2 regions of the Kosakonia sacchari SP1 genome follow, and region 2 is predicted to be linked to the other one. Evidence: predicted binding sites of a transcription regulator. Region 2 holds the regulator's gene; the other holds the start of a gene.

Region 1 (15,498 bases), 1.1 Mb from region 2:
GCATCCGAAGAGCATTGATTTTTAACAACACTACTACGTTTTAACTGAAACAAACTGGAGACTGTCATGGAAAACCTGAATATGGATCTGCTGTACTTGGCTGCCGCTGTGATGATGGGTCTGGCGGCAATCGGTGCTGCGATCGGTATCGGCATCCTCGGGGGTAAATTCCTGGAAGGCGCAGCGCGTCAGCCGGATCTGATTCCTCTGCTGCGTACTCAGTTCTTTATCGTAATGGGTCTGGTGGATGCTATCCCGATGATCGCTGTGGGTCTGGGTCTGTACGTGATGTTTGCTGTCGCGTAGTAAGGGTTGCTTTTCAAGCAATTGTTTAGAACGTTAACCAGATAAGAGGCATTGTGCTGTGAATCTAAACGCAACAATCCTCGGCCAGGCCATCGCGTTTGTCCTGTTCGTTCTGTTCTGCATGAAGTACGTATGGCCGCCGTTAATGGCTGCCATCGAAAAACGTCAGAAAGAAATTGCTGACGGTCTTGCTTCCGCAGAACGAGCCAAAAAGGACCTTGACCTTGCACAGGCCAATGCGACCGACCAGCTGAAAAAAGCGAAAGCTGAAGCTCAGGTAATCATTGAACAGGCGAACAAACGTCGTTCTCAGATCCTGGACGAAGCAAAAGCAGAAGCCGAGCAGGAACGTACCAAAATCGTGGCGCAGGCGCAGGCGGAAATTGACGCCGAACGCAAACGCGCCCGCGAAGAGCTGCGTAAGCAAGTGGCTCTGCTGGCAGTAGCCGGCGCCGAGAAAATCATCGAGCGTTCCGTGGATGAAGCTGCTAACAGCGACATCGTGAATAAACTGGTCGCTGAACTGTAAGGAGGAGGGGCTGATGTCTGAATTTGTAACGGTAGCTCGCCCCTACGCCAAAGCAGCTTTTGACTTTGCCGTCGAAACTCAGAGCGTTGACCGCTGGCAGGACATGCTGGCGTTCGCCGCCGAGGTGACGAAAAATGAAGACATGGCAGAGCTTATTTCCGGCGCGTTAGCACCAGAAACGCTCGCTAAGTCGTTTATCGCAGTTTGTGGGGAGCAACTTGACGACAAAGGTCAGAACCTGATCCGGGTGATGGCTGAAAATGGTCGAATCAAAGTGCTTCCTGATGTTCTTGAGCAGTTTATTCAGTTACGCGCAGCCAGCGAGGCTATCGCAGAAGTCGAAGTGACTTCCGCGTCCGCACTGAGTGAAGAACAGCTTTCGAAGATCCGCGCCGCGATGGAAAAACGTCTGTCACGCAAAGTGAAGCTGAATTGCAATATCGATAAGTCTGTAATGGCAGGCGTAATCATCCGTGCGGGTGATATGGTCATTGATGGCAGCGTACGCGGCCGTCTTGAACGCCTTGCAGACGTCTTGCAGTCTTAAGGGGACTGGAGCATGCAACTGAATTCCACCGAAATCAGCGAACTGATCAAGCAGCGCATTGCTCAGTTCAGTGTTGTGAGCGAAGCTCACAACGAAGGTACTATTGTTTCTGTAAGCGACGGTGTTATCCGCATCCACGGCCTGGCCGACTGTATGCAGGGCGAGATGATTTCTCTGCCGGGTAACCGTTACGCTATCGCACTGAACCTGGAGCGCGACTCCGTAGGTGCCGTTGTGATGGGTCCGTACGCTGACCTCGCCGAAGGCATGAAGGTGAAGTGTACTGGCCGTATTCTGGAAGTTCCGGTTGGTCGTGGTCTGCTTGGCCGTGTGGTCAACACCCTGGGCGCGCCGATCGACGGTAAAGGTCCGGTTGATAACGATGGCTTCTCGCCAATCGAAGTTATCGCCCCGGGTGTTATCGATCGTCAGTCCGTCGATCAGCCGGTTCAGACGGGTTATAAATCCGTTGACGCCATGATCCCAATCGGTCGTGGTCAGCGTGAGCTGATCATCGGTGACCGTCAGACCGGTAAAACCGCGATGGCAATCGATGCGATCATCAACCAGCGCGATTCCGGCATCAAATGTGTGTACGTGGCTATCGGCCAGAAAGCGTCCACCATTGCTAACGTGGTTCGTAAACTGGAAGAGCACGGCGCACTGTCCAACACCATCGTTGTTGTGGCAACCGCTTCTGAATCTGCTGCACTGCAATACCTGGCGCCGTATGCCGGTTGCGCAATGGGCGAATACTTCCGTGACCGCGGTGAAGATGCGCTGATCGTATACGATGACCTGTCTAAACAGGCAGTCGCTTACCGTCAGGTTTCCCTGCTGCTCCGTCGTCCGCCAGGACGTGAAGCATTCCCGGGCGACGTATTCTATCTCCACTCTCGTCTGCTGGAGCGCGCATCCCGCGTTAATGCTGAATACGTTGAAAACTTCACCAAAGGTGAAGTGAAAGGTAAAACCGGTTCTCTGACCGCGCTGCCGATCATCGAAACCCAGGCGGGTGACGTTTCTGCGTTCGTTCCGACCAACGTAATTTCTATTACCGATGGGCAGATCTTCCTGGAAACCAACCTGTTTAACTCCGGTATTCGTCCGGCGGTTAACCCGGGTATCTCCGTATCTCGTGTGGGTGGTGCAGCTCAGACCAAGATCATCAAGAAACTGTCCGGTGGTATTCGTACCGCACTGGCGCAGTATCGTGAACTGGCGGCGTTCTCTCAGTTCGCTTCCGATCTGGATGAAGCGACCCGTAAACAGCTGAGCCACGGTCAGAAAGTGACCGAGCTGCTGAAACAGAAACAGTATGCCCCTATGTCTGTTGCACAACAGGGCCTGGTGCTGTTCGCGGCTGAGCGCGGTTACCTCGAAGATGTGGAACTGGCGAAAATTGGTAGCTTCGAAGCCGCACTGTTGGCTTTCGCTGACCGTGATCACGCTCCGCTGATGCAAGAGATTAACCAGTCCGGTGGCTATAACGACGAAATCGAAGGCAAGCTGAAAGGCCTCCTCGATTCCTTCAAAGCAACCCAATCCTGGTAACGTCTGGCGGCTTGTCTTAGGGCAGGCCGCAAGGCATTGAGGAGAAGCTCATGGCCGGCGCAAAAGAGATACGTAGTAAGATCGCAAGCGTCCAGAACACGCAGAAGATCACTAAAGCGATGGAGATGGTCGCCGCTTCCAAAATGCGTAAATCGCAGGATCGCATGGCGTCCAGCCGTCCTTATGCAGATACCATGCGCAAAGTGATTGGTCACCTTGCAAACGGTAATCTGGAATATAAGCACCCCTATCTGGAAGAACGCGACGTTAAACGCGTGGGCTACCTGGTGGTGTCGACCGACCGTGGTCTGTGCGGTGGTTTGAACATTAACCTGTTCAAAAAACTGCTGGCGGATATGAAAGCATGGTCCGATAAAGGCGTTCAGAGCGAACTCGCGATGATCGGCTCTAAAGGCGTCTCTTTCTTTAATTCCGTAGGTGGCAACGTTGTCGCTCAGGTGACAGGCATGGGTGATAACCCGTCCTTGTCAGAACTGATTGGCCCGGTAAAAGTGATGTTGCAAGCCTACGACGAAGGTCGTCTCGACAAGCTTTATATTGTTAGCAACAAATTTATCAACACTATGTCTCAGGTTCCGACCATCACTCAGCTGCTGCCGTTACCGGCTGCAGAAGATGAAGAGTTGAAGCGTAAATCCTGGGATTATCTGTATGAACCTGATCCAAAAGCGCTGCTGGATACGCTCCTGCGTCGTTATGTTGAATCTCAGGTTTACCAGGGTGTTGTGGAAAACCTGGCCAGCGAGCAGGCCGCACGTATGGTGGCGATGAAAGCCGCGACCGACAATGGCGGCAGCCTGATTAAAGAGCTGCAGTTGGTATACAACAAAGCTCGTCAGGCCAGCATTACTCAGGAACTCACCGAAATCGTCGGTGGTGCATCCGCGGTATAACCAGGTTAATTCGTAGAGGATTCATGATGGCTACTGGAAAAATTGTCCAGGTAATCGGCGCCGTAGTTGACGTCGAATTCCCTCAGGATGCCGTACCGCGCGTGTACGATGCTCTTGAGGTTAAAAATGGTAACGAGACGCTGGTGCTGGAAGTTCAGCAGCAGCTCGGTGGCGGTATCGTACGTACCATCGCCATGGGTTCTTCTGACGGTCTGCGTCGTGGTCTGGAAGTTAATGACCTTGCGCACCCGATCGAAGTCCCGGTAGGTAAAGCAACACTGGGTCGTATCATGAACGTGCTCGGTCAGCCGATCGACATGAAAGGCGACATCGGTGAAGAAGAGCGTTGGGCTATTCACCGTGCGGCACCTTCCTATGAAGAGCTGTCCAGCTCTCAGGAACTGCTGGAAACCGGCATCAAAGTTATCGACCTGATGTGTCCGTTCGCTAAGGGCGGTAAAGTTGGTCTGTTCGGTGGTGCGGGCGTAGGTAAAACCGTAAACATGATGGAGCTGATCCGTAACATCGCGATCGAGCACTCCGGTTACTCTGTGTTTGCGGGCGTGGGTGAACGTACTCGTGAGGGTAACGACTTCTACCACGAAATGACCGACTCCAACGTTCTGGATAAAGTATCCCTGGTTTACGGCCAGATGAACGAGCCGCCGGGAAACCGTCTGCGCGTTGCGCTGACCGGCCTGACCATGGCTGAGAAGTTCCGTGACGAAGGTCGTGACGTTCTGTTGTTCGTCGACAACATCTACCGTTATACCCTCGCCGGTACTGAAGTATCCGCACTGCTGGGCCGTATGCCTTCAGCGGTAGGTTACCAGCCGACGCTGGCGGAAGAGATGGGTGTTCTGCAGGAACGTATCACCTCCACCAAAACCGGTTCTATCACTTCCGTTCAGGCGGTATACGTACCTGCGGATGACTTGACTGACCCGTCACCAGCCACCACCTTTGCGCACCTTGACGCAACCGTGGTACTGAGCCGTCAGATCGCGTCTCTGGGTATCTACCCGGCTGTTGACCCGCTGGATTCCACCAGCCGTCAGTTGGATCCGCTGGTTGTTGGTCAGGAACACTACGACACCGCGCGTGGCGTACAGTCTCTGCTGCAACGTTATCAGGAACTGAAAGACATCATCGCCATCCTGGGTATGGATGAGCTGTCTGAAGAAGACAAACTGGTGGTAGCTCGCGCACGTAAGATCCAGCGCTTCCTGTCCCAGCCGTTCTTCGTAGCGGAAGTATTTACCGGTTCTCCGGGCAAATACGTCTCCCTGAAAGACACCATCCGTGGCTTTAAAGGCATTATGGAAGGCGAATACGATCACCTGCCGGAGCAGGCGTTCTACATGGTTGGTTCCATCGAAGAAGCAGTGGAAAAAGCCAAAAAACTTTAACGCCTTAATCGGAGGGTGATATGGCAATGACTTACCACCTGGATGTCGTCAGTGCAGAGCAACAAATGTTCTCTGGTCTGGTCGAAAAAATCCAGGTAACGGGCAGTGAAGGTGAACTGGGTATTTTCCCGGGTCACGCGCCGCTGCTCACCGCCATTAAGCCTGGTATGATCCGCATCGTAAAACAGTTCGGTCATGAAGAGTTTATCTATCTGTCCGGCGGCATTCTTGAAGTGCAACCGAGCAGCGTGACCGTTCTGGCTGATACCGCTATTCGTGGCCAGGATCTCGACGAAGCGCGAGCCCTGGAATCGAAGCGTAAAGCAGAAGAGCACATTAATAGCTCTCACGGTGACGTGGATTACGCTCAGGCGTCTGCGGAGCTGGCGAAAGCCATCGCGAAACTGCGTGTTATCGAGTTGACCAAAAAAGCGATGTAACACCGGCTTGAACGTTAAAAAGCCAGTCTGGTTTCCAGGCTGGCTTTTTTTATGGCTGCGTTCCAGTAAATATGAAACTGAAAGTGTGTTTTATTATTTTGTGATGCAAGTCACAAAAATGTTGATCGGTTAAAAAATGAGGCGTAGACTCTTTTTTGTGAAGTTCATCACAGAAAATAACCTTCAGTCAAAGCAGGAAACCATTATGAAACTGATCAACAAAATCATCGCTCTCTTCAGCAACATGAACATCTCTTTCGGTACGTTCAATCATTAATTGCTGATATGCCGAGTGGCGCCACGCTTACCGTTGTGTGATAAGCGAGCGCCATCTGGCTACATCTTCAGTTCCGCCAGCACTGTCCCGCTATCCAGAACTTTTCCCTTGTTGTTCACGCTCTGCCCTTTCGCAATGAAATAATTCGTCTCATCAATATTTCCGGTCACTGCATCGTCATAGCGGCCCGGCGCACTGCGCACGGATTTGTTATTGGTGAATTTCCCCTGAGTAGACGCGTCACCGTAGGGACTTGGGCGAAAAATAAAGTTAAACCGTTGATTATCCGCAGCGATATTGTTCTCCACCACCAGCGCACCAGGGTTAAAGTTGTCAGTGAAACCGTCCAGATGGTTAGCAATCGCTTTACTGTTCCGCACCTGATGCGCGACTGGCTGTCCTTCTCCCCCCAGTTTGAAACCGTTGCTGGTATTGTTGCTGGCAATAGAATTCTCGATCACCACAACACCGTTCCCGCCGTCCTCAATCTTATTAAACAAATCAAAACCGTCATCGATATTGTCATGGGAGAAGCATCTCTCCAGGCGGTTCCCGTCACCGACGCGCATCTTCACCGCGAAACCGTCAGCGTTAATTTTGCCTGGATCTTCATTCCCCCATGACTCAGCATCGATCACGCGATTATGGCTCGCCCACAACGCGCGACCAATGTTTTCCGGTGAGGATATTTGAATGCCGGTATCGTCATTACGCCAGGCGACGACTTTTTCGATCACGTTATGACTACCCTGCACGCGCAGGCTCTTGTCGGTAACTTCAATGCCTTTGATATGCCAGTAGCTGGCATCAACCAGTAAACCGTGGATCACCGCTTTGCCATCGGCTTGCAGCGTTTTTGGTTTATCACGTAAGCCGCTGGCAGTGAGTGGGATTTCTGCCCGGGCATAATCTCCGGCTTTCAGGTTAATCGTCCCGCCTGGCGGCAGCAGAGAGATTGCTGTCGGCAAATCCAGAGGCGATGCAGCGGTGCCTTCACCATCCGCTTTACCATCGGCTGCGGCATACAGAGTAGAAGCCATCGTTCCGGCAACCCTTTCGACAGTGAATGTTTGCGCGATGGGAGTGGTGTCTTTGCCGCTTGTCGGCGTAAAGGTCAGTGCAAACGTGTTCTCTGCCGACAGGTGGGTTGGCAGAGTATACATTTCACCCGCTTTCACCGGTTTTTCATTACCGATCACCACTTCGTTCTGCCGAACGCTAAACAAGCCATCATAATTAGCGCGTGCCTGCACTGTGTAGGCTTCGCCAATGCTTTGTGTGGGAGAGGCTATTTGTACGACAACCGGCAACGGCTTAGTCTGCCAGGGCTTCGAGTCGATGGTCTGGGCTTTGCTGGTGGTTAATGTGGCATCGCTGACTACGATTTTGGCGTTACGTGAGGCAAAAAAACCCACGTAATAGTGATCCTTATTCTGCACCGAAATCAAATTGGCGCGCGGTACGCTGCGGCTGACCCATTGATCACTGCCCTGCGGTGCCCATGCGCTGATAAAACCGTCATTGGTACGTTCTAATTTCATGCGGAAGGTTGGCGTCTGGCGAAGATCAACCTCTTCCTGATAACTCTGTTTCGAGATCGTGGCGCCGGCGTTCCCCCACGGTTGGCTGATCCCCTCGCGGGTAATCGCTTGCATCTTCACGCGGAAATTATCTTTTTTATCCTGCGTCATAATGGCGTTCATCACCATATTCGATGCCGTCGGAAACTCTTCATAACCCTCTTTCAGCGGCTGCTGGCGCGGAGCACCTATCACGTCTCGTACCAGCAAACCTGCACCTTCCTGCGCGGCGGGTTTTGCACCGTTTTCCGGACCGAACTGTTCAACAGTAATGGTCGCCTGCAAGACAAAATTTTCGTTACTGGGAAGCTGGGTATAAAAAAACGTCAGCCCGTCGTGGGAATTGGCAATTTTGCCGCCACGGCTTTCAATGGTGATCGGATTTGTTAACGTTACCTCATCCGCGACAGAGAGCTTTTTACCGGCGATGGTGACATCATTGACGCCTATTTTTTCCGGTAACACATTCGATGAGAAATTCACGTCGGTAGATTGCCCGAAAGCAATAGCTTTCCAGACAGGGGCTGTTGCAGCCAACGCAGGAACGGAAATAAGTGAACTGCAAACTGTGAGGGCCAGAGGTATTTTATAATTCATTCTATTCTCCTGATTGATAATTGCCTGCCATTATCATCAAGATGAAACGCTGTTTCTTTTTTGTGCGTCACACTCTTCGATGATTAAAACGCCGTTTTGTTTTTGTGCGATCTTTATTCAGGATGAAAAAAATGGCTAACCCATTGTATGAATTAGCACCAGCAGGAAATGGCGCTATTTTTCAGCGGTAAACTGATTTACTCTGCGCACCAACTAGCATTCAAATGGCCTGTAATCGCCGAACTTGAGCGTTTCGTCGGCAATCCATTTCATGCTACAAAATATGTAGAATTTTCAACGTGAAAGAGGTTTACTTCTTTCCCAAAATAGAGTCAGGACGCATATGTTGAACACAAAAATGAGTGTGGTGATCCTTGCTGCGGGCAAAGGTACACGCATGTATTCCGATCTTCCCAAAGTGCTGCATACGCTTGCAGGGAAAGCGATGGTTCAGCATGTCATTGATACTGCGACTGTTCTTGGCGCGAACCACGTTCATCTGGTGTATGGACATGGCGGCGATCTGCTCAAACAACGCCTTTCTGACGATAAACTCAATTGGGTTTTACAAGCTGAACAGCTGGGCACTGGTCATGCGATGCAGCAGGCTGCGCCGTTCTTCGCTGATGACGAAGATATTCTCATGCTCTACGGTGATGTGCCGCTGATTTCAGTGGAAACACTGGAACGTCTGCGTGCGGCAAAACCGCAAGGTGGGATCGGTTTGTTAACGGTGGTTCTGGATGACCCTACTGGATATGGCCGCATCACGCGCGAAAACGGCGTCGTGACGGGCATTGTTGAACAGAAAGATGCCAGCGAAGAGCAGCGTAAGATTAATGAAATCAACACCGGTATTTTGATCGCCAATGGCGGCGATATGAAACGCTGGCTTGGCAAACTCACTAACAACAATGCCCAGGGTGAATACTACATCACCGATATCATTGCGCTGGCTTATCTGGAAGGGCGTGAAATCGTCGCTGTGCACCCGCAGCGCCTGAGCGAAGTGGAAGGCGTTAACAATCGTCTTCAGTTGTCGCGTCTGGAGCGCGCTTACCAGTCTGAACAAGCGGAGAAACTGCTGCTGGCAGGCGTTATGCTGCGCGATCCTGCTCGTTTCGATCTGCGCGGTACGCTGGAGCACGGGCGGGATGTCGAGATCGATGCTAACGTCATCATTGAAGGTCACGTTAAGCTTGGCCATCGCGTGAAGATCGGTGCTGGTTGCATCCTGAAAAACAGCGAAATTGGCGACGATTGCGAAATCAGCCCATACAGCGTTGTGGAAGATGCTCGTCTGGAAGCGGCATGTACCATCGGGCCTTTTGCGCGTTTGCGTCCAGGCGCTGAACTGCTGGCTGGCGCGCATGTCGGCAACTTTGTGGAAATGAAAAAAGCGCGTCTGGGTAAAGGCTCTAAAGCGGGCCATCTGACGTATCTTGGCGATGCGGAAATTGGCGACAACGTGAATGTTGGCGCAGGCGTTATCACCTGTAACTATGACGGTGCGAATAAGCATAAAACCATCATTGGTGATGATGTGTTTGTCGGTTCTGATACGCAGCTGGTGGCACCTGTCATGGTCGGTAAAGGTGCGACGATTGCCGCCGGTACGACGGTAACGCGCAACGTTAACGAAAATGAACTGGTTTTAAGCCGCGTGCCGCAGGTGCAAAAACAAGGCTGGCAGCGTCCTGTGAAGAAGAAGTAACGATTTCAGGGATGAGGGGAAAGATAATTCCCCCGCCCAAATGCAGTACCTATAAAAATAACCCCACTTTCTACAAGGCTCGGGGAGTCCGGTAATCGGACACTTACACTCAATAATTCGCGTTGTATAAAGGCAGCGTCGAAGCATGACGTGTAAACAGGTTGACCGACAACAAAAGGCATAATGCCAAAATCGGAATCAAAAAATATGTGTGGAATTGTTGGCGCAGTCGCGCAACGTGATGTAGCTGAAATCCTTCTCGAAGGCCTTCGTCGTCTGGAATACCGTGGTTATGACTCTGCTGGTCTGGCAGTGGTTGATGCACAAGGTCACATGACCCGTTTGCGTCGTCTCGGTAAAGTGCAGATGCTCTCTCAGGCAGCGGAAGAACATCCTCTGCACGGTGGAACCGGTATTGCGCACACCCGCTGGGCAACGCACGGTGAGCCATCGGAAGGGAATGCGCATCCGCATGTTTCTGACCATATTGTTGTGGTGCATAACGGCATCATCGAAAACCATGAACCGCTGCGTGAAGAGTTAAAAGCACGCGGTTATGTGTTTGTTTCTGAAACGGATACCGAAGTTATCGCGCACCTGGTGCACTGGGAACTGGAGCAGGGAGGTACGCTGCGTGAAGCTGTGCTGCGCACGATCCCGCAGTTACGCGGTGCATATGGCACGGTTATTATGGATACCCGCGATCCTAACACGCTGCTGGCAGCGCGTTCTGGCAGTCCGCTGGTTATCGGTCTTGGCATGGGCGAAAACTTTATTGCATCCGATCAGCTGGCGTTGCTGCCGGTTACCCGCCGCTTTATTTTCCTCGAAGAGGGCGATATTGCTGAAGTGACTCGCCGTAGCGTGACGGTTTTCGATAAATCCAGCACGCAGGTTAAACGCCCTGAGATCGAATCGAATCTGCAATACGACGCTGGCGATAAAGGTATTTACCGCCATTACATGCAGAAAGAGATCTACGAGCAGCCGAACGCCATCAAAAACACCCTGACTGGCCGCATCAGCCACGGTGAAGTTGATCTGAGCGAACTGGGGCCGAATGCCAACGAATTGTTGTCGAAAGTTGAGCATATTCAGATTGTTGCCTGCGGTACGTCTTACAACTCCGGTATGGTTTCTCGCTACTGGTTTGAGGCACTGGCGGGTGTTCCGTGCGATGTCGAAATCGCTTCTGAGTTCCGCTATCGCAAATCTGCGGTGCGTCGCAATAGCCTGATGATCACGCTGTCGCAGTCTGGTGAAACGGCAGATACGCTGGCGGCGCTGCGCTTGTCAAAAGAGCTGGGTTATCTGGGTTCGCTGGCAATTTGTAACGTTCCGGGTTCCTCGCTGGTGCGCGAATCCGACCTGGCGATGATGACCAAAGCCGGTACGGAAATCGGCGTTGCATCAACCAAAGCGTTCACCACTCAGCTCACCGTATTGCTGATGCTGGTGGCGAAACTGAGCCGCCTGAAAGGGCTGGATGCGGCCATTGAGCACGATATCGTTCACGGTTTGCAGGCTCTGCCGAACCGCATTGAGCAGATGTTATCGCAGGATAAACGCATTGAAGCGCTGGCAGAAGATTTCTCCGACAAGCATCATGCGCTGTTCCTTGGCCGTGGCGATCAGTATCCGATCGCGCTGGAAGGCGCGCTGAAGCTGAAAGAGATCTCCTATATTCACGCTGAAGCCTATGCTGCTGGTGAACTGAAACATGGTCCGCTGGCGCTGATTGATGCCGATATGCCGGTCATTGTCGTTGCGCCAAACAACGAACTGCTGGAAAAACTGAAATCCAACATCGAAGAAGTTCGCGCCCGTGGCGGCGTGCTATATGTCTTTGCCGATCAGGATGCCGGTTTCACCAGCAACGACAATATGCACATTATCGATATGCCGCATGTAGAAGAGGTGATCGCACCAATCTTCTATACCGTGCCGCTGCAATTGCTGGCTTACCACGTTGCGCTGATCAAGGGCACCGACGTGGATCAGCCGCGTAACCTGGCGAAATCGGTTACCGTTGAATAAGGTTTTAAGCTTGTCATCGTGTAGAAAGAGGTTGCCTTATGGCAGCCTCTTTTTTAAGGATACGCATGAGTTTGTTGGAAAAAATGGCAGGTGCGAGGTTGTATGCGCTCATCAATTATTGCCGGGGCGTTGATGCGGGAATCGCGGGTCGCAAGCTGGCGCAGTTGAAGCTGGCTGCGGAGGCATTTAAAGAGATGCCAAAAGCCTATCCTGCAGGCAGAGGTGGGATGACATTTTATGGCAGCGTAACGGTCGTGTTTTATGCCTTGTTACTGAGCTATGTCTGCCTTGCGCTGACGGTGAAAACCACCATTGGTGGTCTGGGTTTTATCGTCGGTGTCGCGGTATTTTTTATCCTGGTCGTGGCGCTTATCGGCATAGAAAAAGGGCGCACGCTCTCCTTAAAATTATTTTTGGTTGTCTGGTTGCTGTTATGTGTTTGCAACGTGCCAGTGGCAGGATGGCTGCTCATTACTCCGTTTTCCGCACTGTCTCTGGTTTTTTGGGGGATTGGTATTGTTCTGTTATGGCTTACACGGAAAGTGATGAACGGGCCGGAACTCACGAAATTAGTGCAGTGGCGTGTATCGCTAAAAATCGCTCAATTCCGGCGTCAGGCGTTGACGCAATCTAAGCGTAAATAAAGTGATAAGCGGTGGCATTTTCTCGCGTTTCGTTAGGACTTCTTGTCAGATTCAGCTACGTTTTTAATGTCATAAAACTAAAATTTTTCTGACATCTTATCGTCATCAGCTTTTTTATCTCGCTGATAAATCATCCGACATTCGTTAAATCGGGCCGTAATTCGTTGCTGTCATCAAACAGTAACAATCATTGCATATAACTGTCATCAAAGTGTCCTATTTTGCTCATCGTAGCCACTAAACAACGATTTACGATTCTTGCAGGAGACATTATGAACGTTATGCGTACCACTGTCGCAACTGTTGTCGCCGCGACCTTTTCTCTGAGTGCATTTGCTGTAAACGCAGCTGCCAGCCTGACAGGCGCGGGCGCAACTTTCCCGGCGCCGGTGTATGCCAAGTGGGCTGATACCTACCAGAAAGAAACAGGTAACAAGATTAACTACCAGGGTATCGGTTCTTCTGGTGGCGTTAAACAAATTACTGCTAAAACTGTTGATTTCGGTGCGTCCGATGCCCCCCTGTCTGACGACAAACTGGCTCAGGAAGGCCTGTTCCAGTTCCCGACCGTGATCGGCGGTATCGTACTGGCAATCAACGTCCCGGGTGTTAAATCCGGTGAGCTGGTGCTGGACGGCAAAACCCTGGGTGATATTTACCTGGGCAATATCAAAAAATGGGATGACGCGGCTATCGCCAAACTCAACCCTGGCCTGAAACTGCCTTCACAGAACATCGCTGTGGTTCGCCGCGCTGATGGCTCCGGTACTTCCTTCGTTTTCACCAGCTACCTGGCGAAAGTGAACGAAGAGTGGAAATCTAAAGTCGGTTCTGGTTCTACCGTTAACTGGCCGACCGGCCTGGGCGGTAAAGGTAACGACGGTATCGCCGCGTTCGTCCAGCGTTTGCCGGGCTCTATCGGTTACGTTGAATATGCTTACGCTAAGCAGAACAACCTGACCTACACCAAGCTGCTCTCTGCCGATGGTAAAGCGGTTAGCCCGACGGAAACCAGTTTTTCCAACGCGGCTAAAGATATCGACTGGAGCAAGTCTTTCGCGCAGGATCTGACTAACCAGAAAGGTGCGGATGTGTGGCCAATCACCTCCACCACGTTCATTCTGGTGCACAAAGAGCAGGCTAAACCTGAACAGGGTGCCGAAGTGCTGAAGTTCTTTGACTGGGCCTACAAAAAAGGCGGCAAACAAGCTAACGACCTCGACTACGCAACTCTGCCGGATGGCGTTGTTGAACAAGTTCGCGCTGCCTGGAAAGCCAACGTGAAAGACAGCAGCGGTAAAGCACTGTACTAAGCACTCGTTTTTGAAGAACATGGCGGATGGCGCTTACACCATCCGCCTTACAGATCTTCTGTAGGCCGACAAGCGCAAGTGCCTGCGGGCAAATTCGTAAGACGTTAAACTGAAGAGTAATTTATGGCTGCAACCAAGCCGGCATTTAATCCCCCGGGTAAAAAAGGCGACATGTTATTCAGCGCACTGGTAAGACTGGCTGCGCTGATTGTGTTATTGCTGCTCAGCGGCATTATCGTGTCTCTGATTTTCTCCTCATGGCCAAGCATTCAGAAGTTTGGTTTTTCTTTCCTGTGGACCAAAGAGTGGGATGCACCGAATGACGTCTACGGGGCGCTGGTACCGATTTACGGCACCATTGTTACCTCGGTCATTGCGCTGCTTATCGCGGTTCCGGTGAGTTTTGGTATCGCACTGTTTCTGACGGAGCTGTCGCCAAACTGGCTGAAACGTCCGCTGGGTATTGCTATTGAGCTGCTGGCGGCGATCCCGAGTATTGTTTACGGCATGTGGGGGCTGTTTATTTTTGCTCCGCTGTTCGCGACTTACTTCCAGGAACCGGTGGGCAATGTCCTTTCCAACATTCCTTTTGTCGGCGCGCTGTTTTCCGGCCCCGCCTTTGGTATCGGCATTCTGGCTGCCGGGGTGATCCTCGCCATTATGATTATTCCGTACATTGCGGCGGTCATGCGCGATGTATTCGAACAAACACCCGTGATGATGAAAGAGTCGGCTTACGGCATTGGCTGCACCACCTGGGAGGTTATCTGGCGTATTGTGTTGCCATTTACCAAAAACGGGGTGATTGGTGGCGTAATGTTGGGGCTGGGGCGTGCACTGGGTGAAACCATGGCGGTGACCTTTATCATCGGTAACACCTACCAGCTCGACAGTGCTTCGCTGTTTATGCCTGGTAACAGTATTACCTCTGCACTGGCGAATGAGTTTGCCGAAGCCGAATCGGGCTTGCATGTCGCGGCATTGATGGAACTGGGGCTTATCCTGTTCGTGATCACCTTTATCGTGTTGGCCATTTCTAAATTTATGATCATGCGCCTGGCGAAAAACGAGGGGGCACGCTAATGGCTACGCTTGAAATGCAAAGCACCGCTCAACTGGCTGAATCGCGTCGCAAAATGCAGGCGCGCCGCCGTCTGAAAAACCGTATTGCCCTGACATTGTCGATGGCGACCATGGCCTTTGGTCTGTTCTGGTTGATTTGGATCCTGCTGTCGACGGTTACACGCGGTTTTGATGGTATGTCGCTGGCGATGTTTACTGAAATGACGCCGCCACCCAATACGGCGGGCGGTGGCCTGGCTAACGCCCTGGCGGGCAGCGGACTGTTAATTCTCTGGGCAACGGTTGTCGGTACGCCGCTGGGCATTATGGCCGGGATTTATCTGGCGGAATATGGCCGTAAATCACTGTTGGCTGAAATTATTAGGTTTATCAATGACATCCTGCTTTCCGCGCCTTCGATTGTGGTCGGCCTGTTCGTTTACACCATTGTTGTCGCGCAGATGCAGCACTTCTCAGGTTGGGCTGGTGTGATTGCGCTGGCGCTGTTGCAAGTGCCGATTGTCATCCGTACCACGGAAAACATGCTGAAACTGGTGCCGGACAGTCTGCGTGAA
Region 2 (15,498 bases):
CTGAATCTGAAGTAACAGCCTCCCGGCGGTAAATCTTTGCTGCCGGGTGGTTTTTTCACCAATTAGTACCATCCTTAAAAGGCACATTAAGAGAAGGATGGTGCTATGAAAATAACATTACTGGTTACCCTCGTTTTCGGTCTGCTGTTTGTCACGGCGCTGAGCGCCGCCGAAAAAACGCTGACTCCGCAACAACAACGTATGACCCTCTGCAATCAACAGGCGACGGCGCAAACCCTGGCGGGAGACGCCCGTAAGAAATACATGAGTGACTGCCTGAAAAACACCAAAACTGAGCCCGGACAAAAAAGCCTGACGCCGCAGCAGCAGCGCATGCGTGAATGTAACGCCCAGGCGACGCAACAATCCCTGAAAGGCGAAGATCGCAGTAAATTTATGAGCGGTTGCCTGAAAAAAACGCAATAACGCAGCGGGTGAGCATTGCGTTTGCTCACCCTCTTTTCGGAATTTTCCCCGTCTTTTTGCCCGCCCGTTAATCTCTGCCAGGCTTACTTTGTGAGCTTCGTTTTCTTTTTCCTTTTCCTTGTGGTTGTGCGCTGTCTGGCGTTACGCCCGTTTTCGCAACACTGACACGGGAGCAAAGTGATGAACTATCAATATGTTACTGAACTGAATGCCTTGCCGGAAAGCCAACCGGTTAAAGTGGATGTCGCGGGCACCTCAATGATCCTTATCCGCACCGGAGCAAAAGTCCGTGCTTTTCAGAGTAAATGCCCGCACGCAGGCGGGCCGCTGGAGAAAGGGGCCGTATGCGATGGCAAACTGGTCTGCCCATGGCATAAAGCCGCGTTTGATATCACCAATGGCAAATGGCGCGAACCGCTGGCGCTGCAAAACCTCAAGCAGTATCCGGTGATGCTTGAGCAAAACCGTGTGTTGGTTAACCCGCGCCCACTTTCTCCTGCCAGCCACTCGCTTATCCGTGGTGAGCACCCGCAAACCGCCGTGATCCTTGGGACTGGCGCGGCAGGTAGCGCGGCGGCGATAACACTGCGTGATGCCGGATTTAACGGCCACCTGGTGTTGATCGATAAAGAAGATGATGCGCCTTACGATCGCACCGCGCTGAGCAAATTCGTTCCGGCGGGGAAAATGAAAATCAGCGACGTTCCCCACCTGCTGGACAGTGCCTTTTACAGCCAGCCCGGCGTCGAAAGCTTGCGCGAAGAGGTGGCGAATATTGATTGCCAGGCTCACCTGCTTACGCTTGCCGGCGGCCGGCAGATCACCTTCGACAAACTACTGCTGGCCACCGGTGGCCAGCCAGTGTGGCCGGATATTCCCGGTAACCACCTGGCGGGTGTGCATGTGCTGCGTGGTATCCACCAGGCCGAGCGTTTGCTAAATGAAGTGGAACAGGAACAGCAACTGGTCGTGATCGGTAATAGTTTTATCGCCATGGAGCTGGCGGCGGCGCTGCGTAATCAGGATATCGACGTGACGGTGCTGTCGCGCCATGCGCTGCCATTTGTACCGCAGTTTGGTGAAGAGGTGGGGCGGCATTTTATGAATCTGCATAAACAGAATGGCGTGAAGTTTGTTACCGGCGAACCGGCTGCGCTGGAAGGGAACGGCCATGTGCAGAGCGTCACGTTAAAAGATGGTCGTTCAGTGCCAGCTCATGTGGTGGTGTTTGCCACGGGCGTCAAGCCGGTGACCGACATGGCGCACGACCTGCCTCATGAAAAAGATGGCAGCCTGACGGTGGATGAAACGTTGAGTGCCGCGCCGGATGTCTGGGCGGTCGGTGATATCGCCAGTTACCCAGCCCCGGAAGGGCGTCGGCGTATTGAACACTGGCGTGTGGCGCAGCAGCAGGGGCGGCTCGCCGCACTGAATATGCTGGGTGAACAGCACACTTTTGATCGCGTCCCCTTTTTCTGGACGACTCACTTCGGTAACCGCTTTGAATATCTCGGTTATACCCGTGAGTGGGACAGTATGAAAATGCTGGGATCGTTTGATAATAAACGTTTTGCCGTGCTCTATGGCGAAGCAGGCATACTGAAAGCGGTGCTGAGCTGCGGCGAGTACAGTGAAACGGCAGGTCTACTGCTGAAGATGCAGCAACCGATTAGCTTGCATGCCGCCAGCGAAATGCTGGCCTGAGAAATCGCGCCACGCGACATCGCGTGGCGCATTGCGTTAGCTACTCATTTTGTCAGACTTCGCCATACACGCGGCAATCGCTTCGATCACCGCCGAGCGGAAACCTTTCTCTTCCAGCACTTTTACCGCTTCAATGGTGGTGCCACCAGGCGAACAGACCATATCTTTAAGCTCGCCCGGATGCTTGCCACTTTCCAGTACCATTTTTGCCGAGCCCATCACCGCCTGTGCGGCAAATTTATAGGCCTGCGCGCGCGGCATCCCGCCCAGCACAGCAGCATCGGCCATCGCTTCGATAAACATAAACACATATGCCGGTGCAGAGCCGCTGACACCAACTACCGGGTGGATCATCGGTTCGGCAATCACTTCCGCTTCACCAAAGCAGCGGAAGATATTCAGCACATCGGCGGTATCTTCCGGCGTGACCAGCGCGTTAGGCGTCACAGAGGTCATGCCCGCGTTCACCAGCGACGGGGTGTTAGGCATGGCGCGGACGATTTTGCGGTCGTGGCCGAGTGCGCGAGCTAACTGATCAAGCGTAACGCCGGCGGCGATGGAGACCACCAGCGTCTCTTTGTTCAAGCTGGAGGCGATATCGTTAAGCACTTTCACCATAATGTTCGGTTTGACTGCGCCAAAGACGATATCGGCAATCTGCGCCACTTCCTGCGCGCTTTGCGCGGCGTTCACGCCAAACTGGTCATGCAGGGCAGCCACTTTATCCGGCGACGGGGTATACACCCAGATTTGCCCCGGCAGCACCTGGCCGCTGGCAATCAAGCCGCCAACAATCGCTTTTCCCATGTTACCGCAGCCGATAAAACCGATTTTCTTCTCCATCACATCCGTCTCTCTGCTTGTAAATGTTTGTGCGATATAGCTTAACGTGGATTGGCGGCGAGGGCGAAAGGATCTCTCCTTTCCCCGGCAGGAAATTAAAGCGACAATGCGGCGCAAACAGAAAGGAGTAACAATGGCGATTTGGGTTGATGCGGACGCCTGTCCGAACGTAATCAAAGAGATTTTATTCCGCGCGGCCGAGCGCACACAGACGCCGTTAACGCTGGTGGCGAACCAAAACCTGCGCGTGCCGCTGTCGCGGGTGATCCGTTCCATCAGAGTGCCTGCGGGTTTTGACGTTGCCGACAATGAAATTGTCCGGCTGTGCGAAGCCGGTGATTTGGTGATCACGGCAGACATTCCGCTGGCAGCGGAAGTGCTGGCAAAAGGCGCGGCGGCACTGAACCCGCGCGGTGAACGCTATAGCGAGGCCACCATTCGCGAAAAACTGACGATGCGCGATTTCATGGATACCCTGCGCAGCAGTGGTATTCAAACCGGTGGCCCGGACAGCCTGTCACAACGGGATCGCCAGCAATTTGCCGCCGAACTGGATAAATGGCTGCTGGCCGACAAACGCCGCCAGAGCGAGTAAATTCTGCGCATCCCCGCATGATGTGTTACTGTTTGCCGCCTTGCGGGCTTGCCAGCCTGTGTTACATTCAGTAAGGTTGCCGCGACACGTGCTGCCATAGAATCTTTACAGAGGAAACCCAGATTTAACTTGGTTTCTCATGAGATTTTTACTGACGCAGACATAAAAGTGTAACGTTAATTTTACGATGAGTTTCGTACTAGTCTGGTGATATTATCGCTGTCTTATTTTCCGTCCTGCACTGTGCAGGACCCGGAGGGAACACCTGCTCATGACGCTCCCCATTTTTCTTATCGGCGCACGTGGTTGCGGTAAAACAACGGTTGGTCGGACGCTGGCGCTGGCGCAGGGATGCCAGTTTATCGATACCGATTACTGGTTGCAGGAAAATGCCCAACAGACCATCGCTGCGATTGTTGAACAAGAAGGGTGGGATGGTTTTCGTGCGCGGGAAACCGCCGCGCTGGAAGCGGTTAGCTCGCCATCACGCGTGGTGGCGACCGGCGGCGGGATTATCCTTCGCGAATACAACCGCCGTTTTATGCGTGAACACGGGGTGGTGATTTATCTCTGCGCGCCGGTCGAGGTGCTGGCGGAGCGGCTGGAGGCTTTTCCCGAGGAGGGGCAACGCCCGACGCTAACCGGTAAGCCCATCAGCGAAGAGGTCAGTGAAGTGCTGGCGCAGCGCGATGCGTTGTACCGTGAAGCTGCGCATTACGTAGTGGATGCAGCGCAGTCACCGGATAAGGTGGTGTCTGATATTGAAGCGGCATTGCAACTGGCGCGCGCCAGTTAGCGAAACGTTTGTCTATACTTATTGCTCGACCCGCAAAATGAGGAAGAGCTATGCCGACTAAACCGCCATATCCGCGTGAAGCCCGTGTTGTCGCTGTTGAAAAAGGTGCGAACGGTCCGACGGTGACCTGGTATGAACTGCGCGCCGACCATCCGAAACCGGATACCTTAATTAGTGAACACCCCACCGAGCAGGAAGCTCTTGACGCTAAACGGCGTTATGAAGATCCGGACAAAAGTTAAGCCGCATTTTGAAGGCTGGATGATTTCCTGAACATTACAAAAAAGGATCTACATCACGTTTTTAAACTGGCTAAATAATAGTCAGTGGTTACTCTTTTATGGTTACTGGAATTTATATGAACACGAGAGTGGCATGTTCTTTTTACACAACAGCCGTCATAACGGCATGATTGAGAGCGAATAAGAACAAGCAGTGATGAAAGGCGGAAAGTAAAAATGAGTGCGTCCCTGGCGATCCTCACCATTGGTGTGGTTCCGGTAAAAGAGATTTTTCCGCTCCTTGCGGAGCATGTTTCAGAAGAGCAGATCACCCATCTTAGCCTGCTGGGAAAAATGGATCCGGAAGAGGTGCGCCGTGAATACGCCGTAGACGCCGGGGAGCACGCCATTCCCACACGATTAAGCGATGACAGCCTCGGGATGGTTTCCCGTGAGAAAGTGGAACGCGATCTCCAGGGCGTTATCGAAGTGCTGGATAACCAGGGTTACGATGTCATTTTGTTGATGAGCACCGCGGATATTCGTGGTTTCGTTGCACGTAACGCGATTTTGGTTGAGCCGCAGCGCATTATTCCGCCGCTGGTCGCTTCCATTGTCGACGGGCATCAGGTAGGCGTGATTGTGCCCATTCCCGAACTCATGGCGCAGCAAAAGAAAAAATGGCAAGTGCTGGAAAATGAACCTTATTACGCGCTGGCTCACCCTTACCTGGCGACAGAACAGGAATTAATTGAAGCGGGTAAAGGGCTTATTGAGCGCGGTGCGGATGTGCTGATGCTGGATTGCCTTGGTTTCCACCAGTATCACCGCGATTTACTGCAAAAAGCGCTGGATGTGCCCGTTTTACTGTCGAATGTGCTGGCCGCGCGGCTGGCATCTGAACTGCTGGTTTAGGCCTGCAATCGTGTGAATTTCTCGTGACAGAAGCAAAGTCCGGCCTCTATAGTGTTTTTCCATACATTTTCTTTATAAGGGCCAGTTCATGCTTCAAAGTAACGAATACTTTTCCGGTAAAGTGAAATCCATTGGTTTTACCAGCAGTAGCACTGGCCGTGCCAGCGTTGGGGTTATGGCGGAAGGGGAATACACTTTCAGCACCGCGCAGCCGGAAGAGATGACGGTGGTAAGCGGCGCGCTGAATGTGCTGCTGCCGGGCGAAACCGAATGGAAAGCTTACGCCGCGGGCGAAGTGTTCAACGTACCTGGTCATAGCGAGTTTCATTTGCAGGTGGCGGAACCGAGTTCTTACCTCTGCCGTTACCTCTAATGTAAAACGCCCGGAAAATCCGGGCGTTTGTCTGTGGAGAAAAGGTTAGCGCTGTGCTTCGCCGCCTAAGCCTTCCACCAGATTTTGAATCAACGCCGCCAGTTCGCCGGTCATCAGAATAAAATCGGCATCGAAGCGCTGGGCAAAATCTTCTCTGTCGATATCTTCATTCTGATCGCGCAGCTCATCGCAGAATTTCAGGCGTTTTACGGAACCGTCATCGCACATCAGGAACTGGATACGCTGCTGCCAGTCGAGCGCCAGCTTCGTGACCACTTTGCCTGCCTCAATGTGTACGGCAATTTCATCGCTCACCAGATCCTGTTTTTTCGCACGGATCACGCCGCCATCTTCCAGCATCGCTTTCAGTTCTGCTTCGTCCAGCAACTGGAAACCCTGCGCTACCGTACCGGAACGCACCCATTCGGTCAGCGTCAGTTCGATAGGATTTTCCATCGTCAGCGGTACCACCGGCAGCGAGCCGAGGCTTTTTCGCAGCAACGCCAGCGTGTCTTCCGCTTTTTTGGCACTGGCGCAGTCGACCATAATCAGGCCATTCACAGTGTCGATCCACATCATGGTCTGGCTGAAGCGGCTGAATGCACGCGGCAGTAAGGAGTGCAGCACTTCGTCTTTCAGCGAATCTTTTTCTGTTTTTTTCAGCTTGCGACCCTGCTCGGCTTCAAGACGGGAAATTTTTGCTTCCAGCGCTTGTTTGACTACCGGCGTCGGCAGAATTTTTTCTTCTTTACGCGCGCAGATAATAATCTGGCCGTTGTTGCTATGGGTCAGCGCGTCGCTGTGTGAACCCATCGGTGGAACCCATCCAGTTTTCGCCATATCCTGACTACCGCATGGAGTAAACGATAGTGGGGCAAGCTGTTTTTCCATCTCTTCCGCACGCAGCGCAACATCGCGGCTGAGACGGTATACCATTAAATTTTTGAACCACAGCATGATTTTTTCCACGGCCTTGTCGTTAAATGCAGCGGGCATGATAGCGAATTGTCGCCGCCGTTGCATTGCTAATGCGTGGTCCACTATGAGGAGTTTGATGTGCGTATCGGTATCGACTTAGGTGGTACAAAAACAGAAATCATTGCGCTGGGTGAACAAGGCGAAGAGTTGTTTCGCCATCGCCAGGCCACGCCGCGTGACTATTGGCAGACCATTGAGCTAATCGCCTCGTTGGTGGATCTCACGGAAAAAGCGACCGGGCAGCGCGGCACGGTGGGCATGGGCATTCCCGGTTCGATTTCGCCCTACACCGGTGTGGTGAAAAATGCCAATTCAACCTGGTTGAACGGTAAACCGTTCGATAAGGATTTGAGCCAGCGGTTAAATCGCGAAGTGAGGCTGGCAAACGATGCCAACTGCCTGGCGGTTTCCGAGGCGGTGGACGGCGCGGCAGCCGGTGCGCAAACGGTGTTTGCGGTGATTATTGGCACCGGCTGCGGCTCCGGTGTGGCGCTTAACGGGCATGCGCACATCGGCGGTAACGGCACCGCAGGCGAGTGGGGGCACAATCCGTTGCCGTGGATGGATGAGGACGAGCTGCGCTATCGCAGCGAAGTTCCCTGTTATTGCGGCAAGCAGGGCTGTATTGAAACCTTTATTTCCGGCACCGGCTTTGCCACGGATTATCAGCGGCTTAGCGGCAAGGCGCTCAGGGGCAATGAGATCATGCGTCTGGTCAACGAACAGGATGCGGTGGCGGAACTGGCGATTAGCCGCTACGAGCTGCGGCTGGCGAAATCGCTGGCGCATGTGGTGAACATTCTTGACCCGGATGTGATTGTGCTGGGCGGCGGCATGAGTAACGTCGAGCGTCTTTACCAGACCGTACCGGTGCTGCTGCGCAATTGGGTATTTGGCGGTGAGTGCGAAACGCCGATCCGCAAAGCGCTGCACGGCGATTCCAGTGGCGTACGCGGCGCGGCCTGGCTGTGGCCGCAGGGCGAATAAACAACAAGGGCGCGGTTAAGCGCCCTGATTTTTAACTCACCGCGAATTTCCCGTCGAGCTTGCTGTAGCCCAGTCCGTTAATTTTCTTCACTTTGATCTGCACCGGGATGCGCTCTTTCATTGCTTCCACATGGCTAATCACGCCGATGGTTTTGCCGCTGGCGTTCAGCGCGTCAAGAGCATCCAGCGCCGTGTCCAGCGTTTCGCTGTCCAGCGTGCCGAAGCCTTCATCGAGGAACAGTGAATCGATGCGGGTTTTATGACTCACCAGATCGGAGAGCGCCAGTGCCAGCGCCAGACTGACCAGGAAACTCTCGCCGCCGGAAAGGGTGCGTGTATCGCGTACCGCATCCGCTTGCCAGGTGTCGACTACCTCCAGTTCCAGGGCATCGCTCTCCTTGCGTTTCAGCAGATAACGTCCGTGCAGGCGATTAAGCTGGTTGTTCGCCAGCCAGACGAGGTTATCCAGCGTTAAACCCTGGGCGAATTTGCGGAATTTATCTCCCTCTTTGGAGCCGATAAGCGCATTCAGATGGCCCCAGTCGTCATACAACACGCTGGCATGCGCTATCTCCTGCATTACATTTTGCTGGCGCTTACGGTTATCTTCATCCTGCTTCAACTGTTGACGGCATTCCCCCTGGCGGGTGGTATTTTCCCGAAGCTGGTGCGACATCGAGTCCAGCGCCAGGCCGATGCTTTCAACCGTGGTATCCGGGGCGAGTGCCGCAGGCGGCTGTGCCTGGTGTGCGCTCAGTGCCTGTTCAGCGCTGTTCGCTACTGCCTGTTTCTGCTGGCATTCGCTGTCGAGCTTCTGACGTAACTGCTCAAGGCGCTGGCGTTCAGGTTCGGTGAGCAGGGCGTCTAGAAAGGCCTGATGATCGGTGAAAACGCTTTTTCCCAGCGCATCGGTAAATTGTTGCTCCAGCGCGGCTGCGGTTTGCTCCTCTTGCGCCAGTTGCTGATGCAGGGTTTGCCACTGGCTTTGCAGCGCAAGACAGGCATCGTGTACTTTCCGCCAGCCTTCCAGCGCTGCTGTCTGCCCGTCGTTGGCGCTGTCGCTTTCCGGTAGTGTGTCGAGGATCGGCGTGAGTTGCGCCATCTTTTCGTGCAGCGCACTGAGCTGTTGCTGCTGATATTGCCACTGTTCGGCTTCCTGCGTGCGCGCCGCCAGCCACAGCTCCTCTTCGCCTTCCGGCGGCAGGGCCAGATCCAGTTGTTGCAGCGTGGTCGCCAGTTTTTCACGGCGGGCAACCACAGCTTGTTGATACTGCTCGCTTTGTTGATGAAGTTCGCGGATTTGCAACTGCAGTGTCTGGCGCTGGTTCAGCAAATAAAGCTGATGTTCATAAGCATCCTGCGCGCTTTGCCAACTGGTAAGCTCGCGATGCGGCTCCAGCGTGACGCTGAGCGCGGCACAGGCTTTTGCCCACTCCTGCAACCAGTTTTGCTCCTCTTGTTGTAGGTTTTTCACTTCGCGCTCATCTTTTTCGTAGCGTTCAGCCAACCCTTTCAGCCGCTCGCCAAGTGCGACGCCATCCTCTTTGACCTGGCGCACTTCCAGATCCAGCGCGCTGCGCCGTGCCTGATTGACGCCTGGCTCAAGAGTTTGATAATGCGCAATCGCCGGATGTTCGGTTGCGCCACACAGCGGGCAAGGGTGACCCGGTTGCAGACGCGCGCGCTCGCTTTCCAGATCTTTGATGCGGTTTTCCAGCTCGCAAATGGTCGTGACTTCCGTCAGCAGCTGGTTTTTCTCTTTGTACAGCTCGCGTTTACGCGCCAGTTCAACACCGATCTTTTCCTGCTCGGCGCGTAAATCAAGCAAGCTCTGCTGGCGCTGCGCCAGCTGTTTGCGCAGCGGAGCAAAACGGGCATGCAGGGCGGTAAGTTGCTGGCGTAGCGGGCGGTTTTGCGCGCACAACGCCATTGCCGCCGCCGTCTCTTCCGCGCTCATTGCCAGTGTCGATTCAGGCAAGGTGCGCAGTTTCGCCTCGTGAGTCTGCACACGCTGTTGCAGGCCGAGCCACTGTTTTTTCTCTTCTTCCAGCTGGTTGAACAACACGCGCCAGCCGGTTAATTCGTTCTGCCAGCGCTCAAAACGGGCGTTCTCAGCAAGCCAGCTTTCCAGCGTTTTCTGCGTTTCCCGCAATGTTGCATGCTGCTGCTGGGCGCTAACGCGAATGCGCGCACGCTGTAACAGGCTGGCATGTAAGCGAGTATTTACTTCTTCGCTCTGCGCACGGGTGCGAACCAGCGCTTTACGCTGCTCCTCAAGCCGATCCCATAGCGGGCGCAATTGCAGCGCCGGTTGCGCGCGTTCCAGCGCCGCTATCTGAGGCTGAGCACCGGCCAGCGCCTGCTGAGCCTGTACCAGTGCGGCCTGCGCGCGTCCGCGCGCGGCGCGTAACTCTGCGTCGCGGTTCAACCAGTTGGCCTGCGCCTGTATGTCGCGCTGCCCTGCCAGCAAACGTTGCTCTTCGTCAGTAAGCGCCTGCAAACGTTGCGCAAGCTGCTGGCGCTGCTCATCACTAAGCAGTTCCACGCCTTTTGCCTGCGCCTGCAACTGCTCAAGCCGGGTTTTCGCCGCTTTGTGTTTTTCAAACACCATGGCGGAAATCTGGCCGTAAATCTCGGTGCCGGTCAGCTCTTCGAGCAGCTCTGCGCGTTCACGCGGTTTCGCATTGAGGAAGGCGGCGAACTGCCCCTGCGACAGCAGCATGGAACGGGTAAAGCGGCCATAATCCAGCCCGGTCAGTGAGGCGGTAAGATCAAGCTTATCTTTCACTTTATCGGCAAGGATTTTGCCATCGGCGCAGGCCGCCAGCTCAACGCGCGGGGCTTGCAAGTTTCCATCCGGCAGCCCGCGGGCGCGGCTCTGGCTCCAGAACGCGCGGTAGGCGACGCCTTTCACTTCAAACTCCACTTCGGCAAGGCAGTCAGCTGTATCGCGGGTCATTAAATCGTTTTGCGATTGTGAAAGGGTGCTAAGGCGCGGTGTTTCGTGGTACAGCGCCAGGCAGATGGCGTCGAGCAGCGTGGTTTTCCCCGCACCGGTCGCGCCGGTAATGGCGAACAGACCGTTGCTTGCGAACGGCTCTTCGGTGAAGTCTATTTTCCACTCGCCTTTAAGCGAGTTCAGGTTTTTTAGCCGCAGGCTCAGGATTTTCATGCCTCATTCTCCTCATCCAGCGCCTGGCGCGCTTCGCTAAACAGCGTGTGTAACCGCGCATTTTGTGTGTCGTCGAGTTCTGCCAGCGCAAGGCGGCGGGCGAAGACCTCTTCGACTTTTAATTCGTTTAAGGTTTCGCGTAACTCGCCGGAAAGAATTCGTTCGCGCTGTTCGCGGCTGCGGCGCACCAGCAGCACTTCGACTGGCAAATCTTCTGTCACCTGCTGGATTTTGCGCTGCATATCCGCCAGATATTCATGACTTTCGATTTCAATATCCAGCCATACGGGGGGCTCTGCGGGGGCATTGCGCCACTGTTCTAACTGACGGCAGATTTCAACAAAATCGCCTTTGATCACCGCTAACGGTTGGGTTGCCGGCACCGCCAGCGCCGTGACATCGGCGAGCTTACCTTCGGCGAATGTCACCAGATTGACGCTTTTGTTTTTCCCGGTTTCATCAAAACTCAACGCAATGGGCGAGCCGCAGTAGCGGATATGCTCCTGGCCGCCAATCTTCTGCGCCCGATGAATGTGGCCGAGCGCGAGGTAATCCACCGGCGGAAAATTTTGTGCAGGGAAGGCGTCTAACGTGCCGATATAAATATCACGTACCGCGTCACTTTTACTGGCACCCACCGTGGTTAAATGGCCGCTGGCGATAATCGGCAGTGGTTTGTCACCGCGCAGTTCACAGGCTTTAGTAAATTGCTGTTGATAGTAATCGGTGATCGCCGCCAGCAAATGTTGATGTTTTTGTTGTCCGGAAAGCCCTGCCTGGCTAACGGTAATGTCGCGCGGGCGTAAAAATGGCACCGGACAAAATACCGCACCGGGTTCGCCATCGCGGCGCTCTAGCAGGAACGGCTGGGCGCCTGCACTGGCTACCACGGTGGTTTTCAGGTAGGCGAGGATCTCTTTTGATTCGTTTAGTGTGGCCACGGAATCGTGGTTTCCCGCCAGCACGATAAGCTGGCAGCCCGTTTGCTGGAGTTTGACCACAAAGCGGTTATAAAGCTCGCGGGCATAGCTGGGCGGGGAACCAGTGTCGAAAATATCGCCTGCGACAATAATGGCATCCACCTGATGCGTTTCGGCGGCGGCGAGCAGCCAGTCGAGAAAAGCGTCATGTTCGGCGGCGCGGTTTTTACTGTAGAAGTTTTGACCCAGATGCCAGTCTGAAGTGTGAATGATGCGCATAGCGGTTCCGTGGCGAAAAAGCGTAAAGCAGATTATAAACATTAAGCAGATGAGGGACATAACCGAACGCAAATTTGCGCTGTCACACAGCCACCGCGCGGGTCATATAGCGGTCATCTTATTCATAAATCTGTCATAAAACTGACGCATAATGGCGCCGCTACCTATACTGACGACTTAATTAAAACAGGGCGAATTATGGCGAGACGAATTCTGGTCGTAGAAGATGAAGCACCGATCCGTGAAATGGTGTGCTTCGTGCTCGAGCAAAATGGTTTTCAACCGGTGGAAGCTGAAGATTATGACAGCGCGGTGAACCAACTTAACGAACCCTGGCCCGACCTGGTTTTACTGGACTGGATGCTGCCTGGCGGTTCTGGCATTCAGTTTATTAAACATCTTAAACGCGAAGCGATGACCCGTGATATTCCGGTGATGATGCTGACCGCGCGCGGGGAGGAAGAGGATCGCGTTCGCGGTCTGGAAACGGGGGCGGACGATTACATTACCAAGCCATTTTCACCGAAAGAGCTGGTCGCGCGCATTAAAGCCGTGATGCGCCGTATTTCACCGATGGCGGTGGAAGAGGTGATTGAAATGCAGGGGCTGAGCCTCGATCCTTCCTCACATCGCGTAATGACCGGTGAGAATCCGCTGGATATGGGACCGACAGAGTTTAAACTCTTACATTTCTTTATGACGCACCCCGAACGTGTTTATAGCCGCGAACAACTGCTGAACCACGTATGGGGAACCAATGTTTACGTTGAAGACAGAACCGTGGACGTGCATATTCGCCGTCTGCGCAAAGCGCTGGAACACAGCGGCCACGATCGTATGGTGCAAACAGTGCGCGGCACGGGATATCGTTTTTCGACCCGTTTCTGAAATTTGACAGGAGTGTGACGCGTGCTGGAACGGCTGTCATGGAAAAGGCTGGTGCTGGAGCTCCTCCTTTGTTGTATCCCCGCCTTTATTCTCGGCGCGATTTTCGGTTACCTGCCCTGGTTTTTGTTCGCCGCGGTAACCGGGTTGCTGATCTGGCATTTCTGGAATTTACTGCGCCTTTCCTGGTGGTTGTGGGTCGATAAAAGCATGACGCCGCCGCCGGGCACGGGAAGCTGGGAGCCGCTACTTTACGGGCTACACCAGATGCAGATGCGTAACAAAAAGCGCCGCCGCGAACTGGGAAATTTGATCAAACGCTTTCGCAGCGGTGCGGAATCGCTGCCGGATGCGGTGATCCTCACCACCGAAGAGGGGGCGATTTTCTGGTGTAACGGTCTTGCACAGCAGATGCTGGGGCTGCGCTGGCCGGACGACAACGGCCAGAATATCCTTAACTTGCTGCGCTACCCAGAATTTACGAAATACATCAGGAATCAGGAGTTTGGCCGACCTCTGCATCTGGTGCTCAATAATGGGCGGCATCTTGAGATCCGCGTCATGCCCTACAGCGAGCAACAACTGCTAATGGTGGCGCGTGATGTGACGCAAATGCACCAGCTGGAAGGTGCGCGGCGTAACTTTTTTGCCAACGTTAGTCATGAACTGCGCACGCCGTTAACGGTTTTGCAGGGCTACCTGGAAATGATGCAGGAGCAAACACTGGAAGGGGCGCCGCGCGAAAAAGCGCTGCACACTATGCGTGAACAAACGTCGCGGATGGAAGGGTTGGTCCGCCAGTTACTCACGCTGTCGAAAATTGAAGCTGCGCCGACGCTACCGCCTAACGAAACCATTGATGTGCCGATGATGTTGCGGGTTGTCGAACGGGAAGCGCAAACCCTCAGTCAACAAAAGCACACTTTCAGTTTTGAAGTGGATAACGCGCTCAAAGTGCTTGGTAATGAGGAGCAACTGCGTAGCGCAATCTCGAATCTGGTCTATAACGCCGTCAACCACACGCCTGCAGGCACGCACGTTATTGTGCGCTGGCAGCATGTACCGCAGGGCGCGGAATTTAGCGTGGAAGATAACGGACCGGGCATTGCCGCAGAACATATTCCGCGCCTGACCGAACGTTTCTACCGGGTGGATAAAGCCCGCTCGCGGCAAACCGGCGGCAGCGGTCTTGGGTTAGCGATTGTCAAACACGCGGTGAATCACCACGAAAGCCGCCTTGATATCGTCAGCGAACCGGGCAAGCGTACCCGCTTTAGCTTTGTCCTGCCGGAACGTCTGGTTGCCAAAAAAGCCGCTTCCTGAAGGCTCTGTCAGCATATCTTTCCAGCGGCCTGCGAAAACAGGCCGCTTTCCCGCACCGTCTACCACAGCTGAAACGTATTTTGTACGTCTGCTGCTTTTTTGTTCGCATGATCAGCCATGTGTTTTTCTTATAAATGGAGTATTTGACTGCTTGTTTTTTGCAATGCAGCATAACCATCTGGTTTTGCGATCCCACCTTGCCTTTAAACGTTATAAGCGTTTAAATTGCGCCCGTACATTGTCAGACCGACTGTGTTTACGTGGTAAATCGAAAAACTATTCTTCGCCACGTTGTACATAAAGCATTTCCCGCTGATTTTTCACGCAATTGGCGTTTTATTGTTCGGTCGGGAAAGGCCAATAATTCATCACTTTACGACACCACATCCACAGGCAGTAAAACTTATGACCCATCACTTAAAACCACGAGACATTGTTGCTCTGGGCTTTATGACCTTTGCCCTCTTCGTAGGCGCAGGTAACATCATTTTTCCTCCGATGGTCGGCTTACAGGCGGGTGAACACGTCTGGACGGCGGCGTTTGGCTTTCTGATTACCGCTGTGGGTTTGCCGGTGCTCACCGTTGTCGCGCTGGCGAAAGTCGGCGGTGGCGTCGATAGCCTAAGCACGCCGATTGGGAAAGTGGCGGGTGTTCTGCTGGCAACGGTTTGCTACCTGGCGGTTGGGCCACTGTTTGCGACGCCGCGTACGGCAACCGTCTCGTTTGAAGTCGGGATTGCACCGCTGACCGGCGAAGGCGCGATGCCGCTGCTGATTTACAGCGTGGTTTACTTCGCGCTGGTGATCCTGGTGTCGCTCTATCCGGGCAAACTGCTTGATACCGTGGGTAACTTCCTTGCCCCGTTGAAAATCATCGCGCTGACTATCCTCTCGATCGCCGCGATTGTCTGGCCGGCGGGTTCCATCAGCCACGCGCTGGACGCCTACCAGAACGCCTCTTTCTCCAACGGTTTCGTCAACGGCTACCTGACGATGGATACGCTAGGCGCGATGGTTTTCGGCATTGTGATTGTTAACGCGGCGCGTTCGCGCGGCGTGACCGAAGCGCGTCTGCTGACCC

Evidence for each region. The regulator PhoB, encoded in region 2, activates phosphate uptake and scavenging genes when phosphate is short. The targets are predictions, from matches to a motif close to CTGTCATAAAACTGNCNNAT.
Region 1: pstS (phosphate ABC transporter substrate-binding protein PstS) is a predicted target of PhoB. The motif match lies at 12,749-12,768, and genes of this name have one in related genera.

Annotation. Positions count from the first base shown of each region.
Region 1 covers NZ_CP007215.2:4,874,838-4,890,335, forward strand. Annotated here, with positions in the region: gene atpB (F0F1 ATP synthase subunit A) at 1-18, shown strand, start outside; gene atpE (F0F1 ATP synthase subunit C) at 67-306, shown strand; gene atpF (F0F1 ATP synthase subunit B) at 365-835, shown strand; gene atpH (F0F1 ATP synthase subunit delta) at 849-1,382, shown strand; gene atpA (F0F1 ATP synthase subunit alpha) at 1,395-2,936, shown strand; gene atpG (F0F1 ATP synthase subunit gamma) at 2,987-3,850, shown strand; gene atpD (F0F1 ATP synthase subunit beta) at 3,877-5,259, shown strand; gene C813_RS46025 (F0F1 ATP synthase subunit epsilon) at 5,280-5,699, shown strand; gene C813_RS46030 (right-handed parallel beta-helix repeat-containing protein) at 6,036-8,153, opposite strand; gene glmU (bifunctional UDP-N-acetylglucosamine diphosphorylase/glucosamine-1-phosphate N-acetyltransferase GlmU) at 8,497-9,867, shown strand; gene glmS (glutamine--fructose-6-phosphate transaminase (isomerizing)) at 10,075-11,904, shown strand; gene C813_RS46045 (hypothetical protein) at 11,970-12,548, shown strand; gene pstS (phosphate ABC transporter substrate-binding protein PstS) at 12,821-13,861, shown strand; gene pstC (phosphate ABC transporter permease PstC) at 13,985-14,944, shown strand; gene pstA (phosphate ABC transporter permease PstA) at 14,944-15,498, shown strand, end outside.
Region 2 covers NZ_CP007215.2:3,783,694-3,799,191, reverse strand. Annotated here, with positions in the region: gene phoA (alkaline phosphatase) at 1-15, shown strand, start outside; gene psiF (phosphate starvation-inducible protein PsiF) at 106-426, shown strand; gene C813_RS41005 (FAD-dependent oxidoreductase) at 607-2,130, shown strand; gene proC (pyrroline-5-carboxylate reductase) at 2,167-2,973, opposite strand; gene C813_RS40995 (YaiI/YqxD family protein) at 3,107-3,568, shown strand; gene aroL (shikimate kinase AroL) at 3,840-4,364, shown strand; gene yaiA (protein YaiA) at 4,415-4,606, shown strand; gene C813_RS40980 (AroM family protein) at 4,823-5,500, shown strand; gene ppnP (pyrimidine/purine nucleoside phosphorylase) at 5,589-5,873, shown strand; gene rdgC (recombination-associated protein RdgC) at 5,919-6,830, opposite strand; gene mak (fructokinase) at 6,930-7,838, shown strand; gene sbcC (exonuclease subunit SbcC) at 7,870-11,010, opposite strand; gene sbcD (exonuclease subunit SbcD) at 11,007-12,209, opposite strand; gene phoB (phosphate response regulator transcription factor PhoB) at 12,408-13,097, shown strand; gene phoR (phosphate regulon sensor histidine kinase PhoR) at 13,119-14,417, shown strand; gene brnQ (branched-chain amino acid transporter carrier protein BrnQ) at 14,823-15,498, shown strand, end outside.